DNA from 4 places in the Pseudomonas sp. TUM25319 genome. Region 1 is predicted to be linked to each of the others. Evidence: riboswitches for the same ligand, from Rfam matches in the RefSeq annotation. Region 1 holds a riboswitch; each other region holds the start of a gene.
The links. Region 1 has a riboswitch for cobalamin ahead of AC05QJ_RS11500 (TonB-dependent receptor plug domain-containing protein). Riboswitches for the same ligand answer to the same signal wherever they lie in the genome.
Positions count from the first base shown of each region.

Region 2: it holds a riboswitch for cobalamin, as region 1 does, so the genes downstream of both, cobO (cob(I)yrinic acid a,c-diamide adenosyltransferase) here and AC05QJ_RS11500 (TonB-dependent receptor plug domain-containing protein) in region 1, are expected to answer to the same signal.
Region 3: it holds a riboswitch for cobalamin, as region 1 does, so the genes downstream of both, AC05QJ_RS19085 (CbtB domain-containing protein) here and AC05QJ_RS11500 (TonB-dependent receptor plug domain-containing protein) in region 1, are expected to answer to the same signal.
Region 4: it holds a riboswitch for cobalamin, as region 1 does, so the genes downstream of both, AC05QJ_RS14125 (ABC transporter substrate-binding protein) here and AC05QJ_RS11500 (TonB-dependent receptor plug domain-containing protein) in region 1, are expected to answer to the same signal.

Region 1 covers NZ_CM150751.1:2,431,413-2,435,656, reverse strand. Annotated here, with positions in the region: tRNA gene AC05QJ_RS11520 (tRNA-Leu) at 14-98, opposite strand; tRNA gene AC05QJ_RS11515 (tRNA-His) at 152-227, opposite strand; tRNA gene AC05QJ_RS11510 (tRNA-Arg) at 267-343, opposite strand; gene folD (bifunctional methylenetetrahydrofolate dehydrogenase/methenyltetrahydrofolate cyclohydrolase FolD) at 628-1,482, shown strand; cobalamin riboswitch at 1,586-1,786, shown strand; gene AC05QJ_RS11500 (TonB-dependent receptor plug domain-containing protein) at 1,906-3,840, shown strand; gene AC05QJ_RS11495 ((2Fe-2S) ferredoxin domain-containing protein) at 3,891-4,238, shown strand; gene AC05QJ_RS11490 (ABC transporter substrate-binding protein) at 4,238-4,244, shown strand, end outside.
Region 2 covers NZ_CM150751.1:5,462,459-5,466,702, forward strand. Annotated here, with positions in the region: gene cbiB (adenosylcobinamide-phosphate synthase CbiB) at 1-741, opposite strand, end outside; gene bluB (5,6-dimethylbenzimidazole synthase) at 738-1,388, opposite strand; gene AC05QJ_RS24670 (cobyrinate a,c-diamide synthase) at 1,385-2,680, opposite strand; gene cobO (cob(I)yrinic acid a,c-diamide adenosyltransferase) at 2,677-3,288, opposite strand; cobalamin riboswitch at 3,429-3,651, opposite strand; gene AC05QJ_RS24680 (hypothetical protein) at 3,804-4,244, shown strand, end outside.
Region 3 covers NZ_CM150751.1:4,135,196-4,139,439, forward strand. Annotated here, with positions in the region: gene cobN (cobaltochelatase subunit CobN) at 1-1,436, opposite strand, end outside; gene cobW (cobalamin biosynthesis protein CobW) at 1,440-2,507, opposite strand; cobalamin riboswitch at 2,605-2,805, opposite strand; cobalamin riboswitch at 3,011-3,214, shown strand; gene AC05QJ_RS19085 (CbtB domain-containing protein) at 3,312-3,497, shown strand; gene AC05QJ_RS19090 (CbtA family protein) at 3,509-4,201, shown strand; gene AC05QJ_RS19095 (cobalamin biosynthesis protein) at 4,201-4,244, shown strand, end outside.
Region 4 covers NZ_CM150751.1:2,998,940-3,003,183, forward strand. Annotated here, with positions in the region: gene AC05QJ_RS14120 (FecCD family ABC transporter permease) at 1-202, opposite strand, end outside; gene AC05QJ_RS14125 (ABC transporter substrate-binding protein) at 202-1,209, opposite strand; cobalamin riboswitch at 1,361-1,561, opposite strand; gene AC05QJ_RS14130 (thioesterase II family protein) at 1,594-2,319, opposite strand; gene AC05QJ_RS14135 (fatty acyl-AMP ligase) at 2,309-4,075, opposite strand; gene AC05QJ_RS14140 (acyl carrier protein) at 4,068-4,244, opposite strand, start outside.

The sequences.
Region 1 (4,244 bases):
ACAGACGCTTAGATGGTGCGGACGAAGAGACTCGAACTCTTACAGCTTGCGCCGCTGGAACCTAAATCCAGTGTGTCTACCAATTTCACCACGTCCGCGTGAAGCATTTAAAGCAAAGGCGCCAGATTTTCATCAGGCGCCTTTTGGAATATGGGGTGGACGAAGGGAATCGAACCCTCGACCACAGGAATCACAATCCTGCGCTCTACCAACTGAGCTACGTCCACCATATTGCATTACTGACTTGTGCCAAAGCTGCCCTTGATTGGCGCACCCGGCAGGACTCGAACCTGCGACCATCCGCTTAGAAGGCGGATGCTCTATCCAGCTGAGCTACGGGCGCATATTTAATCTGCTTTCACTTAGGATTACAAATTAACTTTTAGCCGTACTGAACAAGCTAAAAAATCCGCTTATTCTGCCCGACCTTGCTAACCAGTGCTAGGCCCTGCCCGACAAGTGAGGCGAATCCTATAGACGACCGGCGGGATCGTCAACTCTTTTCTCAAAAAAATTCATTTTATTGAAGGGCTTAGGGGAATTGCCGGACCAAGCGCCTTTGCCCTGCGCCGCCGTCATGCGAGAATGCGCGCTCTTTTTTTTCCTCTCGATGGTTAATCACCCGTCATGACTGCACAACTTATCGACGGCAAGGCGATCGCCGCCAGCCTGCGCCAGCAGATCGCCAAACGTGTCGTGGAACGTCGCCAGCAAGGTCTGCGGACCCCCGGCCTGGCGGTGATCCTGGTTGGCAACGACCCCGCCTCTCAAGTCTATGTTTCGCACAAGCGCAAGGACTGCGAAGAAGTCGGCTTCATTTCCCAGGCGTTCGACCTGCCCAGCAGTACCTCCCAGCAAGAGCTGACCGACCTGATCGACCGTCTCAACGATGATGCGAACATCGACGGCATCCTGCTGCAACTGCCGTTGCCGGCCCACCTGGACGCCTCCCTGCTGCTGGAGCGCATTCGCCCGGACAAGGACGTCGACGGATTCCACCCCTACAACATCGGCCGCCTGGCCCAGCGCATCCCGCTGCTGCGTCCCTGCACCCCGAAAGGCATCATGACCCTGCTGCAAAGCACCGGCCAGGATCTCTACGGCATGAACGCCGTAGTGGTCGGCGCTTCCAACATCGTCGGTCGCCCGATGGCCATGGAACTGCTGCTGGCCGGTTGCACCGTGACCGTCACCCACCGTTTCACCAAGGATCTGGCTGGCCACGTCGGTCGCGCCGACCTGGTGGTGGTCGCCGCCGGCAAGCCGGGCCTGGTCAAGGGTGAGTGGATCAAGGAAGGCGCCATCGTCATCGACGTCGGCATCAACCGCCAGGAAGACGGCAAGCTGGTTGGCGATGTGGTCTACGAGACCGCCCTGCCCCGCGCCGGCTGGATCACGCCGGTCCCGGGCGGCGTCGGCCCCATGACCCGCGCCTGCCTGCTGGAGAACACCCTGTACGCGGCGGAAGAACTGCACAAGTAACACGCAGGACGCTCCCGAAAACGGCACCCGCAAGGTGCCGTTTTTTTATGCCTGGGAAATGGCAATTGGCCCTCATCGGTTGACGAACGGTCGTCCCGGTGGTCAGATGCCGCCCGTTTCAGGTGTCTGCCGCCGCCGCGCGGCAGGTGAAACGGGAAGCCGGTGCGTCTCTCATGACAAGTCCGGCGCTGCCCCCGCAACGGTAAGCGAGTGAAGCGTTCAACAAGCCACTGTGCCCAGGCATGGGAAGGCGAACGCCTCGATACTCGCAAGCCCGGAGACCGGCCTGGAACGTCACGACTGTGGCACGGACGCGATCAGTCTTTTTGGCAAACCTGCGGTGGGCGGGCACGAGCCGGTAGACTGGCGCGCGTTCGCCAGCACCCTCCTGTGCGCTTCCCGAAAGTCCTTTTCGAGAAGTCAATGAATACACGTTACCTTCCACTGATCGGCTGCCTGCTGGGCGGCAATACCGGCGCTCTCGCGGCAGCGGTAAACCTCGATCAGCAATTCGTCTCGGCGCCACCGGTAGAATCGGACACCATCGCCCAGATGGCCCGCTTCGGCAGCAAGGTCGAGATCGTCGAACGCGAGCAGATCGAACGCGCCGGCCCCAGCGCCGACATCACCCGCGTCCTGCAGATGTTCGTCCCCGGCCTCTACGTGGCACCCAAGCAAGGCCCGTTCGACTACGGCACCTACTCGCTGCTGGGCGGGCGCAACGACGACACACTGATCATGCTCGACGGCGTGCGCCTGAATAACCGTCTCTACGGCGGCATCTACATCGACACCCTGCCGGCTGCCGCCATCGAGCGCATCGAAGTGCTCAAGGGCGGGCAGAGCCTGCTGTTCGGCACCCAGGCGGTATCCGGTGTGATCAACATCGTCACCCGCAACGCGCAGTCCCGCGATCCGTCCGGCCAGGTCAACCTGGGTGTGGACAGCTTCGCCGGGCGCAATGGCGACGCACGTATCGAGCGGATCTTCAGCAACGACCTGGGCGACCTCGGCCTGCTGGCGTACGTGAGCCACAACATTTCCGAAGGCTACCAGCCCTACCGCAACAGCCAGATGACCGCGACGGTCAGCGACAGGAAGCGCAGCTACGAGGTCAACACCTTCGGCGCCAAGGCCGCGCAGAGCTTTGCCAACGACAGTCGCCTCGAACTTTTCTACCAATACAGCGCCGCCAGCCTCGACTTCCTGCGTCCCGACGCCAACCGCAACACCACCAACGACCGTGTCCAGCAGATCGCCACGGCCACCTTCGAACAGCACCTCGACGAGCGCTTCAGCTACTTCGTCAAAGGCCACATGAACGATTGGGACACGCTCTACAACCGCACCTACAACAACACCGACGGCAGCACCCGGGTGCTCAACCACAACGACTACTGGGGCTTCAGCGACTGGGGCGTACAAGCCGAAGGCACCGCCGTACTGCCCGGCGGTCATACCCTGGTGTTCGGCAGCGACAACCAGTGGTTCAAGGGCAAGGACGATGTCTGGCAGATCGACAACAACCAGGCCGAGGCGCACGCGCTGTATGTGCAACTGCGCCCGGAAATCGCTGCCCTGCCCGACTGGCATCCAAGCATCGGCGTACGCCGCGAGCACCTGAGCGGCGGCGACAGCGCGACCGTGGGCATGCTCACCTCGCTCTACGACCTCACCGACCGCCTCAAGCTGCGTGGCCAGTTCGGCACCGCCTACAAGCTGCCCAGCGCGGAGCAGTTGTACGTGAACGAGCCGGGCGACTCGATGGGCAACCCCAACCTCAAGCCGGAGAAAAGCCGCAACGCCGAACTGGGCCTGGACTACAGCAACCTGCTCGACGGCCAGCCCTGGAGCGTCAGCGGCACGCTGTTCCATCGCCGTATCCAGGACCTGATCGCTATCGTTGATACCCAATGGGTCAACGGTGACGGCGAGATCAGGGTGCGGGGCTTCGAGCTCGATGGCCGGATCCAGCTCAGCGACCGCTGGCAATTGCAGGCGGACATGACCCGCAACCTCACCGAATCACGCAATGGCGCGACCCTCAACAACATCCCCGACTACTTCGCCCGCAGTCGCCTTGGCTACGAGTCCGCCGACCGCCTGTGGGGTGCCGGTACCGCAGTCCGCTACGTTGGCAGCGTGATCAGCCCACGAGACATCGACTACGGCCACTACACCGTGGTGGATGCCGATGCCTGGCGCTACCTCGACGCCCGGCGCGAGCACCGCCTGAGCCTGTTGCTGGAGAACCTGCTGGACCGCAATTACACCACCAGCATGGACAGTGGCGCGCGCAAGGTCAGCAACCTGGGCCGGCCGCTCACCGCCGAGGTTCGTTACACCTACAGCTTCTGATGCCTGTCGCGGGGTGCCGTCGCGCGCCCCGCTGCGCCAAGGAGACGCCCATGCAAGAACAGGACATTCCGAGCAAACCCGAGTGGTCGGTCATCCCCGACCATGCCCGCCATGTGATGCTGTGTACCGGCCCGCGTTGTACCCAGCGCGGCGCCCTGCAGCTGTGGAAAACCGTGCGCAACGAATTGCTGGCCGCCGGCCGCATGGAAACCGTCGGCGGCGTGCTGCTGACCCGCACTCACTGTCAGTTTCCCTGCAACCTAGGGCCCGTGGCGACGGTCTATCCCGATCGCTGCTGGTACCGCATCGCCAGCCATGACGACGCCCGCCGCCTGGTCCGTGAACACCTGCTCGACGGCCGCCCGGTCAGCGAGCTGTTGCTGAACGGAGACAGCTGATGCAAC
Region 2 (4,244 bases), 3.0 Mb from region 1:
GACGCCGAGGGCGCCGGCACCCGCGGCCATCACCGGGCCGGCGTTGGGGCTGTCCCACTGCGGTGCCTGCTGGCGCCAGCACTTCAGGGCCAGACGGGTCTTGCCCAGCAGCGCGTAGGTCAGCGCCACCAGCCGCGCGGGAATGTAGTTGAGGACATCGTCGATCCGTGCCGCGGCCCAGCCAAAGCGCTCGAAACGTTCATTGCGGTAGCCCCACATGGCATCCAACGTGTTGCTCAGGCGATAGAGCACCACACCCGGTGCGCCAGCCACGACAAACCAGAACAGCGCGGCAAACACCGCGTCGCTGCCGTTCTCCAGCACCGATTCGGTGGCGGCGCGAGCGACGGCGGTCTCGTCCAGTTCGCGGGTCTGCCGGCTGACCAGATAGCCGACGCGCTTGCGGGCCTCTTCCAGATCGCCACCGCGCAGCGCATCGGCCACCGGCTGCACGTGCTCGCCGAGGCTGCGCAGGCCGAGGGCGCAATACAGCGCAAGAATTTCCACCAGCCAACCGATGTACGGCAGCCAGGACAAGGCCGTGACCAGCAGGGTCAAGGGCACCACGGCGAGGAACCAGGCGGTGACGCCATGGCTGCGCCAGCCCCGCCCACCGGCGTTGAACCGCTGCTCCAGGCGCCCGGCCATGTTGCCGAAGGCCACCAGCGGATGCCCGCGCCGTGGTTCGCCCAGCAGCGCATCCAGCGCCACGCCGGCAACGGTCAGCAAGGCCACACTCATTCGGTTTCTCCCCATTGATTGGCAAACAGCATGTCCGCCAGCGGTCGCGGCGTGGTCCAGCCTTCCAGCGCCAGCATCGGCGCCGGGTAGAACGCGTGCACCGGTCCCAGGCAGAGGATCGCCAGCGGCTTGGCCCCCGCCGGCATGCCCAGCAGGTCGGCGAGCGCTTCGGGATCGAACAGCGATACCCAGCCCATGCCCAGCCCTTCGGCGCGGGCGGCCAGCCACAGGTTCTGGATGGCGCAGGACAGCGAGGCCAGGTCCATCTCCGGCAGGGTGCGACGGCCGAAGATATGCGGTTCGCGCTTGTCCATCAGGGCGGCTACCAGCACTTCGGCGCAGTCGTTGATGCCCTCGACCTTGAGCTTCATGAATTCGTCGGAACGCTGGCCCAGTGCTTCGGCGGTGCGCAGGCGCTCGTCTTCCACCAGCGCCTGGATGCGCTGGCGCAGCTCGCGGCGGGTGATACGGATAAAACGCCAGGGCTGCATCAGGCCGACACTGGGCGCCTGATGAGCCGCTTCCAGCAAGCGCGCCAGCAGTTCGGGGGCGACTTCACCACCGCTGAAGTGGCGCATGTCGCGGCGCTCGCCGATGGCGCGGTAGATCGCCGCGCGTTCGGCCGGGCTGTAGGCGTGATCGCTCATGGCGCCAGCAGCGCCGCCGTCGCATCAGGGTTGGACGGAAAGTAGAAATGCACGTAGGAGGCGGTCAGCCGGCCGATGCGGTACACCGCTTCCGCACCGCGTCCGCCGTTGGGGCTCTGCCCGCGGGCGACCGGCTCCAGCTCGGTACTGGTCAGGGAGTGGTGATAGGTGTGCCCACGCAACGTGCCTTCCGGCAGTTCCACGGCCTGCAAGGCCAGGGCCGCGAGGCGCTTCTGCATCACCGCTTCGCCCGCCAGCAGGCCGGCCAGCTCGGCGCGCTCGCCAGCGACGTCGGTGAGGGCCTCGAGCAGGTACAGCATGCCGCCACACTCGGCCAGCAACGGCTTACCAGCCTGGTGGTGGGCGCGGATGGCGGCCAGCATCGGGGCATTGCCCGCGAGGGCATGGTGATGCAGCTCCGGATAGCCACCGGGCAAGTACAGGCTGTCGGCCTCGGGAATCGCACCGTCATGAATCGGCGAGAAGAAGCTCAGCTCCGCGCCCATGGCCCGCAGCAGATCGAGGTTGGCGCCATAGGTGAAGGCGAAGGCTTCGTCACGGGCCACCGCGATGCGCACGCCCTGCAAGCGGCGCTCGGTGGCGACCGGCTCGGGCGCGGCAAAGGCCACCGGGGGCGGCAGCGACGACTGGCAACTGTCGCCGAGGGCCTTGGCGGCGGCATCGAGACGCAGGTCGAGGTCAGTCAGCTCGCTGGCCTGGACCAGCCCCAGATGCCGGCTCGGCAGTTCGATAGCGGTTTCCCGCGACAGTCCACCGTACCAGCGCAGCCCTTCGGTCAGGCTGCCTTCCAGCAGTTGCGCATGGCGCAGCGAGCCGACACGGTTGGCCAGCACACCGGCAAACGGCAGGTCCGGCTGATAGCGCGCCAAGCCAAGGGCCAGGGCGCCGAAGGTCTGGGCCATGGCAGTGCCGTCGATCACTGCCAGCACCGGTACGCCAAAATGGCGGGCCAGGTCGGCGCTGGACGGCGTACCGTCGAACAGCCCCATCACGCCCTCGATCAGGATCAGGTCGGCTTCGGCGGCCGCCTCCCAGAGCAGGCGACGGCTTTCTTCGGCGCCGACCATCCACAGGTCGAGCTGATACACCGGCGCGCCGCTGGCGCGCTCGAGAATCATCGGGTCAAGGAAATCAGGGCCGCACTTGAACACCCGCACCTCGCGCCCCTGGTTGCGATGCAGGCGCGCCAGGGCGGCGGTGACGGTGGTCTTGCCCTGGCCGGAGGCCGGCGCGGCGATCAGCACCGCCGGGCAATGCCGGGTGTCGCTCATAGTTCGACGCCCTTCTGCGCCCGGATACCGGCCTGGAAGGCGTGCTTGATCATGCCCATTTCGGTGACGGTGTCGGCCAGTTCGATCATGTCGTCCTTGGCGCCGCGGCCGGTGACGATCACGTGCTGCATCGGCGGACGCGCCTGCAGGTCGGCGAGCACCTGGTCGAGATCCAGATAACCGTGCTTGAGGGCAATGTTCAGTTCGTCGAGGACCACGAAGCCGATGGCCGGATCCTGCAGCAGTTGCCGGGACACCGCCCAGGCCGCTTCGGCGGCGGCGATGTCGCGCTGGCGGTCCTGGGTTTCCCAGGTAAAGCCCTCGCCCATCACGTGGTAGCGCACCTGCTCGGGGAAGCGACGGAAGAACAGCTCTTCGCCGGTGGCATTGCGGCCCTTGATGAACTGCACCACGCCGCACTGCATGCCGTGGCCCATGGCCCGGGCAAGCATGCCGAACGCCGAACTGCTCTTGCCCTTGCCGTTGCCGCTGAGCACCAGCAGCAGGCCGCATTCGTTGGGGGCATTGGCGATACGCTCGTCGATCACCGCCTTCTTGCGCTGCATGCGCGCCAGGTGGCGTTCGTCACGTTCGGTGGATTCGGTCATCGGGATCTCCGCGAGCCACTGTCGGCCCAGGCTGGACCGAAATCAACGGCCAGTGGCGACAGATAAGGGATGGTGGCACACGGAACACGCGCAGAAGCCAGGCGGCGTCGCCCGGAAAACCGCGCATCACCCTCCGTGATGCCGTTGAACTGTCGCAGGCCGGTCTCCGGGCTCATGAGCGGGTAGCGAAACCCTGGCCGGGCGCCTTCCCGGGTGACGACACCCAGTGGCCATGCGCAGCCTTGACTCATTTACCGTTGCGGGGGCAGCGCCGGAATGACGCGTGCCTGACGCGCTCACCGGCTTCCCTGTTTCACCCTGTCGGCCGGCGGGCCACAGAGCACCTGAAACAAGTCGCGAAGGTTAGAGGGTTGCATCCGGAGCGTCAATGAAAGGCGCCCTGTACGGCGCGTTCGATGGCGTTTCTGTCGTCTTGTGCCACACTCTGCGCAGTGATATCAAAGTGCCACGCTTTTCCCGCTGTAGCTCGTACAACAATTACGAAGGAGAGCAGCATGCAAGGCCTGATCATCAACAACCCCAGCCTGGAATTCCTGCGCCCGGCGCTGGAGCGCTGGGGCGAGTGCATCGAGCGCTTCAACCAGGTCCTCGGCGACAACGAAGGCCCGTATTGGCAAAGCGCCCGGAGCAACCTCGGGATTCTCTCCAGCGCCCTCTGGCAAGCCGAACTGGTGACCCTGCAGGATTTCCAGAGCAAGAAGCAGCGCGACGAATGCGAACGCGGCGCCCGCTGCGACCTGCTGGTGGCCAGCCGCGACGAATCGGCGTACCTGCATGTCAGCCAGCGCTGGCCGAAAGTGGGCCGGGTCGATCTGAGCAGCGCCCTGCAGGAAGCGACCACCACGGCCCGAAGCATCGCCTATCCCAGCCAGTTGAAGATCGCCACGCTGTTCGCCAGCCCGTGCAAGCTCGGCCAGTACGCCAGCCCGGAGGAA
Region 3 (4,244 bases), 1.7 Mb from region 1:
TCGCCCCAGCGTTCGCGCACCGCCTGCTGATTGGCTTCGGGGAGTTGGGCAAAGGCCGCCAGGTAGTCGTCCAGCGCCATGCTCTGGGCACAGGGGCGCTGGTCGAGGGTGTCGAGGTCGTTGCTGACACCGCCCAGCAGGTCGTGGATCAGCGCGGTGCCGGTATCCGGCAATTCGCTCACCGGATACCCCTGCTGTTTCAGCGCCCGCAGGATATTCAGGGCCGCCGCCGGCGTGTCCAGGCCGACGCCGTTGCCGATGCGACCATCACGGGTCGGGTAGTTGGCGAGGATCAGCGCCACCCGCTTCTGCGGATTGGGCAGGCGCGCCAGTTCGCACCAGCGCCGTGCCAGCTCGGCGACGAAATCCATGCGCTCGGGGTGCGGCCGGTAGCAGACCACATCGGACTGGCTGCGCTCGCTGCGCCAGGCCAGGTCCTTGAAACTCACCGGCCGGGTGATGATCCGCCCGTCCAGCTCCGGCAAGGCGATGTGCATCGCCAGGTCCCGGGCGCCGAGGCCCTGTTCGCTGGCCTCCCAGCCCGGCTGGTTGTCCTGGGCGCAGATCGCCTGCAACACCGGGATGTCACGGCGGAACGGGCGCAGGTGCGGCTGTTCCGGGCTGGACTGGGCGAAGCCGGTGGTATTGAGGATCAGCGCAGCGCCGGTTTCGTCCAGCCAGTCTTCGACCTGGGCCAGGCAACCGGCTTCCTTGAGGCTGGCTACGGCGATCGGCAAGGGATTGAGCCCGGCACCGGCCAGACGCTCGCAGAACACGTCGACGAAGCCGGTGTTGGCCGCCTGCAGGTGCGAGCGGTAGAACAGCAGCGGCACCACCGGCTGGCCGGCTTGCCAGTCGGCACGCCAGTGCGCCAGTCCGGGTTCGGCATGATCGGGGTGGTAAAGGCTGGTACGCGGCAATTGCCGAGGTTCGTCCCAGGCGTAATCGCGACCCAGCCACAGACTGGCCAGGCAGTTGAACAGATTCAGGGCGTTGGCCTTGCCGCCCTGGCGCAGGAAGTGCCAGAGCCGTTCGGCGTGTTCGCCCGTCACGCTGCCCAGACTGCTCAGCTCCGGGTCCGGACGGTCGTCGCCCGGCACCAGGATCAGCTTCACGCCACGGGCGGCCAGTTCCACCAGTTGCTCGACGCCGTAGCGCCAGTAACCGATGCCGCCATGCAGCGACACCAGGATCACCTTGGCGTGGCGCAGCACCTGGTCAACGTAAAGGTCTACCGAGGCATGGTTCTGTACCTGCATGGGGTTGGCCAGGCGCAGGCTGGGGTAATCGCCCGGCAACTGCCGGGCGGTTTCGGCCAGCAGCGCCAGGTGCGAATCACCACTGCAAAGGATCACCAGCTCGGCAGGTGTCTGCCCGAGGTCGGCAATGCTGTCGTCCGGTACGAAACCACCGGGCTGGGTCCGCAGCAGGTGCATGGATCAGGCGCCCAGGGCCGAGCGCAGACGGGCTTGCAGGACCTCGGCCTCCAGTTCCTGGCCGATCAGCACCAGGCGCGTGACCCGCGGTTCGTCGGCGCGCCAGGCGCGGTCGAAGTGCTTGTCGAAGCGGGTGCCCACGCCCTGGATCAGCAGACGCATCGGCTTGCCGGGAATGGCGGCGAAGCCCTTGACCCGCAGGATGCCGGTATCCACCACCAGTTGGGTCAGGGCGTCCAGCAGCAGGGCTTCGTCGGCTTCCGGCAGTTCCAGGGAGATGGAATCGAAGGCGTCGTGATCGTGATCGTCGTGGTCGTCGTCATCATGGTGGCTGTCGTGGTGGGTGCGCCGGCCATCGATATGAGCTTCGGACTCGGCGCCCAGGCCCAGCAGCACGTCCAGTGGCAACACGCCTTTGCTCGCCTCGATCACCTTCACCGCAGGCGGCAGCTCTTCGGCCACTTCGGCACGCACCGCAGCCAGGGCGTCGGCGGCGATCAGGTCGGCCTTGTTCAGCACCACCAGGTCGGCGCTGGCCAGTTGGTCGGCGAACAGCTCGTGCAGCGGCGATTCGTGGTCCAGGTTCGGGTCCAGCTTACGCTGGGCGTCCACCTGCTCGGGGAAGGCGGCGAAGGTGCCGGCGGCCACGGCCGGGCTGTCGACCACGGTGATGACCGCGTCGACGGTGCAGGCATTGCGGATTTCCGGCCACTGGAAGGCTTGTACCAGAGGCTTGGGCAGCGCCAGGCCGCTGGTTTCGATCAGGATATGGTCGAGATCGCCGCGACGGGCCACCAGTTCGCGCATCACCGGGAAGAACTCTTCCTGGACGGTGCAGCACAGGCAGCCGTTGGCCAGCTCGTAGACACGGCCGCTGGCCTCTTCCTCGGTGCAGCCGATGCTGCATTGTTTGAGGATCTCGCCGTCGATGCCCAGCTCGCCGAACTCGTTGACGATCACCGCGATGCGGCGGCCCTGGGCGTTGTCCAGCATGTGCCGCAGCAGGGTGGTTTTGCCCGAACCGAGGAAGCCGGTGACGATGGTGACGGGGAGTTTGGCCAGTGTTTTCATGTCGGATGCCCTTGGCAGGATGGCGGGCATGCGGGACGGGAGCCGCAGGCCGTCTGGCCTGGGCGCGTTCGCCACCGGATCACCCCGCCCGGTTGAATGTCGGAAACTGTACGAGGCAGGTCTCCTGGCTCGCGCTGTGCCCTTCAGGGCGTCACCGACGCCTTCCCGCCGTCTGGGCAGTGGCTGTGTCGATGCTGGCAGCGCCTACAGTTGCGGGGGCAGCCGCGGCCTGGCCAATAAAGGCGCACCGCGTTCCCCTCTTCGGTTCTGTACGAAAAGCCTTGATACTCGGTGATGCTGCGTTGAAAACAGCCTCGGAATGCTCATTGACAACCAGTCAACTCCGCTTCCTCGGCTGTTTTCGCCTTGCCTGACCTTCGTCTCAAGACTTTTCGTACAGAACCTAGCTCCGGCCCGCGCCGAAGAACCTCGAATCGGCAAGGCTACGCAGTGCCCGGAAGTCGGTCAACCGCTGTATTGACGGATGTCAACGCGCGTGATTTCCTAGCGCGATTCGTTTGGGTGCCTTTTTTATTACAAAAGGTGAAACGGGAAACCGGTAAAAGCCGGTGCTGCCCCCGCAACGGTAAGCGAGGAAAGCGTCTGATCCACTGTGCCAGCAGTTCGGCATGGGAAGGTGACGCCACGGTTGGAGTTGTTCATCCACCCTCGCCAGCCCGGAGACCGGCCCAGACCAGCATTGACCAAACCTGCGGTGGGCGGGCGACGTTGCAACTCCTGGGCGAGTCCGGTCAGGGGTTCTTCGCGCTTGCCTGTTGCCGATAACACCAAGAGGAAAGCGCCATGCCGATCACCACAGCCCGTCCTTCCATCGCCACACCCGTCACCCTCAGCCAGCGTATCGTCGCCGCCGTAAGCGCCTCGGTACTGGGCCTGTGCCTGGTCTACTTCGCCGGGTTCTCGCACATCGAAGCGGTGCATAACGCCGCTCACGACACCCGCCACAGCGCCGCCTTCCCCTGCCACTGAGGCCTGCCCGAATGTTCATGCGCATTGCCCGCACCGCAGGCTTCGCCGGCCTGCTGGCCGCCCTGCTGTTGACCCTGTTGCAGAGCTTCTGGGTGTCGCCGCTGATCCTCCAGGCGGAAACCTATGAAACCGCCGCCCCGGCCGCTCACGAACACGAGCATGCCGGCGCCGCCGCCACTGAAGAACATCACCACGACGCCGAAGCCTGGTCGCCGGAAGATGGCTGGCAGCGCGTGCTGTCCACCACCGGTGGCAACCTGGTGGTCGCGGTGGGCTTTGCCCTGCTGCTCGCCGCCATGTACACCCTCCGCAGCCCGGGACGCGTGGCCACCGGCGCCCTCTGGGGCCTGGGCGGTTTCGCCGTGTTCTGCCTGGCACCGAACCTCGGCCTGCCGCCCGAACTGCCCGGCACCGCCGCCGCCGACCTGGCCCTGCGTCAGTACTGGTGGGTCGGCACTGCCGCCGCCACCGCCGTGGGCCTGGCCCTGATCGTGTTCGCCGGCAACTGGCTGCTCAAGGCCGTAGGCCTGGTGCTGCTGGTCCTCCCCCACGTGATCGGCGCGCCGCAACCTGAAGTGCATGAGAGCCTGGCACCGGAGGCCCTGGAGTCGCAGTTCATCGTCGCTTCGCTGCTGACCAACGCCGCGTTCTGGGTCGCCCTGGGCCTGATCAGCGCCTGGCTGTACCGTCGCCAGGCGGCCTGATGACCGTTACACCCGGCGTAACCCCGCTGTTCGCCGGGCTGGG
Region 4 (4,244 bases), 570 kb from region 1:
TCCAGATGATGCCTTCGTCGATGGGGTCGAGCAGATGCCCGGCACTCCACAACTTGTTGCCCAGCACGTCCAGCACCACGGACAGCCCGAGGCGCGTTTCGCCGATGCTGGCCGCGGCGATCACCGCCAGGGCCAGCAGGGCGCCGACCCACAGTGCATGGCCCAGCGAGCGCAGGGCGAGACGGGCAAGGGCGTGGAGCATCAACGGGCCTTCTGGCTGGCGGCGGCCAGGGCTTCGATGCCATCGATCAGGGTCAGGCTGGCCTGCATCGAGTTGGCGTCGATGATGACGATGCGGTCGTTTTTCACTGCGTCCATGTTGCGGGTGACCGGATCGTTCTTGAGGAACTCGAGTTTCTTCAGGTAATCGTCGGCGGGGAAGCGGCGGCGGTCCATGCGGGCGATCACCAGGAAGGTCGGGTTGGCCTTGGCGATGGTTTCCCAGCCCACGGTCGGCCATTCCTCATCGGACTCGATGACGTTACGCATGCCCAGGGTGTTGAGCATGAAGTCGGGAATACCCTTGCGCCCGGCCACGTAGGGGTCGATGTCGAGGTCGGCGCTGGAGAACCAGAACACCGCCGACTGGTTTTCTTCGCGGCGCTGGCCGGCGCTGGCGGTGACCTTGGCCAGACGCGCCTTGAGGTCGTTGACCACGGCATCGCCGCGCTCGCTCACGTCCATGATCTGCGCCAGTTGCTCGATGCTCTTGTACAGGCTGTCGATCTGGAACGGTTGCAGGCGGGTGCCGTCGGCGCCGCTGAGGTTGTCCTTGCCTTCGCAGTCGGACGGCATCAGGTAGGTCGGCACCTTGAGGTCGGCGAACTGCTCGCGGGTGCCGACCACGCCTTGCGGTCCGACCATCCACTCGAACTGCACCGCCACCAGGCCGGGCCGCTTGCCGATCACCGCCTCGAAGCTGGGGTCGTTGTCGGCCAGACGCTCGACCTTCGCGTTCTGCGCCTTGAAGCGTTCGGGGACATCGCTGAACCACAGCGAGGTGCCGGCCAGCTTCTGTTCCAGGCCCAGGGCATAGAACATCTCGGTACCGGACTGGCCGATGGTCACGGCGCGGGCGGGCGCCTGGTCGAAGGTCAGCTTCATGCCGCAGTTGTCCACGGTGAGCGGGTACTGGGTAGGCGCGGCGACAGCGGCGTGGTTCAGGCCGAGGCTGGCGAGCAGGGCTAGGGCGAGACGGGACGGTGACATGCGGATGCGATCTCCATTCGAACGTGTGCGGTGACACGGCACAGGTCTGGAAAACACACCCCGGAAAAACACGCGGACGCACGCCGGGCAGCCGTGAAGACGGTTGCCGTGCGCAGACGGGATGCCCTTTCCGGACACCCCGCCGGTGGGTTTGTGATGCTGCTGGCCGGCAGGTCTCCTGACTGGCGCGTCCTGGCACTGCTCCAGCCTTCCCGGGCGTGGCCCAGTGGCGTTCGATGAGGAGCAGGCTCGGCGCCTACAGTTGCGGGGGCAGTTCCGTTTTCGCGCCGGTGGGCGGCGCGCACGGATTCCCTATTAATTCCTTTCGGAAACCGGCGGGGCGCGATGGTACGGGATAGAGCGGCGCAGGGCCAGCCCCGGGCGTCAGCCCAGGGCCCGCAGCACGCTTTCGATTTGCCCCATCACCGCAAAGTGCCCGCCGTCGCTCATGCGCAGGGAGAACCCGGCACCGCTGACCCGACGCCAGGCCAGCAGCGACTCGTAGCTCACCTGGCGGTCCTCCAGCGCCCCGAAAGCCACCACGGGGATCTCCAGCGGCTGCTGGTACCGATGGCGGTAGTCGAGGATCAGTTCAAGGTCGGCCTGCAGGATCGGTACGGTGAGGTCCATCATCGCCGGGTTGTCCAGCACTTCCCTGGGCGTGCCGGCGAGGTCGGCGAGGTAGTCGCGCAGGGCGCGGTCGGTCAGCGGCGGCAGGCCGGCGCAGACTGGCAGCCAGTCCGGGCTTTGCCGTGACGCCACCAGCAGCCGCGAGGGTCGCCGGGCGCCCGCGGCCAGCAGGTGGCGGGCGGTTTCGTAGGCGAGCAGGGCCCCCAGGCTGTGGCCGAACAGCACCAGCGGTTTGTCCGGCAGCCGCTGGCACTGCTCGGCGAAGTGCCCGGCCAGCTCCGCCAGCGAGCGGGCGAAGGGCTCGCGCAGTCGCCGGGTACGGCCGGGCAGTTCCACCGCATACAGTTCGCAGCGGCCGGCCACGGCTTTTTTCCACGGGAAGAACCCCTGTGCACTGCCGCCGGCGCAGTGAAAGCACACCAGGCTGACCGGCGCCGCGTCGTCGGCCAGCCACTGCACCAGGCCCGTCTCAGGCGTCATCGAGCAGTTCCAGTTGGGCCGCCAGGTAGAGCTGGCGCATCCTGCCGCGCTGGATCTTGCCGCTGGTGGTCTTGTGGATGCTGGTGGGCTGGACGAACACGATGCGATTCAGGGTCACGCCGTGGCTGTCCGTCACCGCGCCGCGCACGGTGGCCTTGAGCTGGCGCGGATCGTCGCGCAGCCAGCGCTTGAGCTCGCGGTTCAGCTCGATGGCGGCGACCAGGGTCTGGCGCTGTTGTTCGTTGTCGTGGCTGAACACGGCGCAGCTTTGTGCCCTTGCATCGCGCAGCGCCTCGATCACCGTGTGCTCGATGTCTTCCGGGTGCAGGTTGCGGCCCTCGCAGATGATCAGGTCCTTCAGGCGGCCGCCGATGTAGAGCTGGCGGTCCTGTTCCTCGACGAAGCCCAGGTCGCCGGTGCGCAGCCAGTGGTGTTCGCTGCCGTCGTCGAGGCGCGCGCGAAAGCCTGCCTCGGTGGCCTCCGGGTTCTGCCAGTAACCGCGAGCGATGGCCGGGCCGCGCAGCCAGATCTCGCCGATCTGCCCGATTTCGCAACGTTGCCGTGTGGCGGGGTCGACGATCGCTACCTGCACCTCCCACGAAGGCTCGCCACAGCCCACCAGCACCTGCGCATTGGCCGGGTCGACGGGCCGGCGCAAGCGCTGTTCCAGTGCCAGCGCCTGCGGGTCGGCACTGAGGGTGCGTACCGGTCGCCCATGGGGGCCACCGGACACGAACAGGGTCGCCTCGGCCAGGCCGTAGCAGGGTAGGAAGGCGCTGGCGGCAAAACCATGGGCGCCATAGCACTCGGCGAAGCGCGTCAGGCTGGCCGGACGCACCACGTCGGCGCCGTTGAGGGCGTGGGTCCAGCAGGACAGGTCCAGGCCTTCCAGGCGGCGGGCGTCGTAGCGTTCCACGGCGAGGTTGTAGGCGAAGTTCGGGCCGCCGGCCAGGCGTGCGCGGTAACGGGCGATGGCCTGCAGCCAGACCAGTGGCTGGCGAACGAAGGTGGCTGGCGACAGGATCACCGTGTGGTTGCCCAGTACGATGGGCAGCAATTGGCCGAGGATCAGCCCCATGTCGTGGTGGTGCGGCTGCCAGGTGACGAAATCGCTGGTGTGATCCAGTGCCCAGGCGTCGCGCATCATGCGCAGGTTGGCGCTGATGTTGGCGTGGCTGACGATCACGCCCTTGGGTGCCGAGGTCGATCCCGAGGTGTACTGCAGGAAGGCGGTGCGCTGCGGGTCGTTGTCCTCCGGTCGGCTCCAGCTTGCTTCGGCGTCGCACTCGCTGGTCGGGCTGAGCAGGGCGAGCCCTTCGGCGCTGCTGCGGGCGAACGCCTCGCGCAAGGCCGGGCGTTCGCTCTCGGCCACCAGCAACAGGCGGCTGCCGCTGTCGTCGAGGATCTTCAGGCAGCGTTCGACGCGGCGCCGGGTCGGCAGGTTGACCGGCACGGCAATGCGCCCGGCCAGCAGGCAGCCGAGAAAGCTGGCGATGAACTCCAGCCCCTGGGGAAAGAACAGCGCGACGCGGTCGCCCGGCCGGCTGTGGCTGTGCAACTGGCGGGCGATGGCGCTGGCGCGGCCGTACAGCTGGCCGTAGGTCAGGCGCTGCTGCTCGGCACCGTCGTCATCGAGCAGGGTGAACAGCACCTTGTCCGGGTGCAGCCGGGCGCGCAGGCCAAGGCAGTCGTGGATCGCCAGGCTGCCGGTGGCCGAGGCCAGTTCCTGGGGGTTCAGGCAGGTCTTGTCAAACATGCTCCGGCTCCTGTTGTCGGGTTTGCCCGGCGCTGCCGGCGAGTGCGGCGATGGCTTCGGCCAGCTCGATGATGCTCGGGTGTTCGAACACCAGGGTCGGTGACAGGCGCACGCCGAAGCGTTCTTCAAGGCTGCCGATCAGCCGGGTGCCCACCAGCGAGCCGACGCC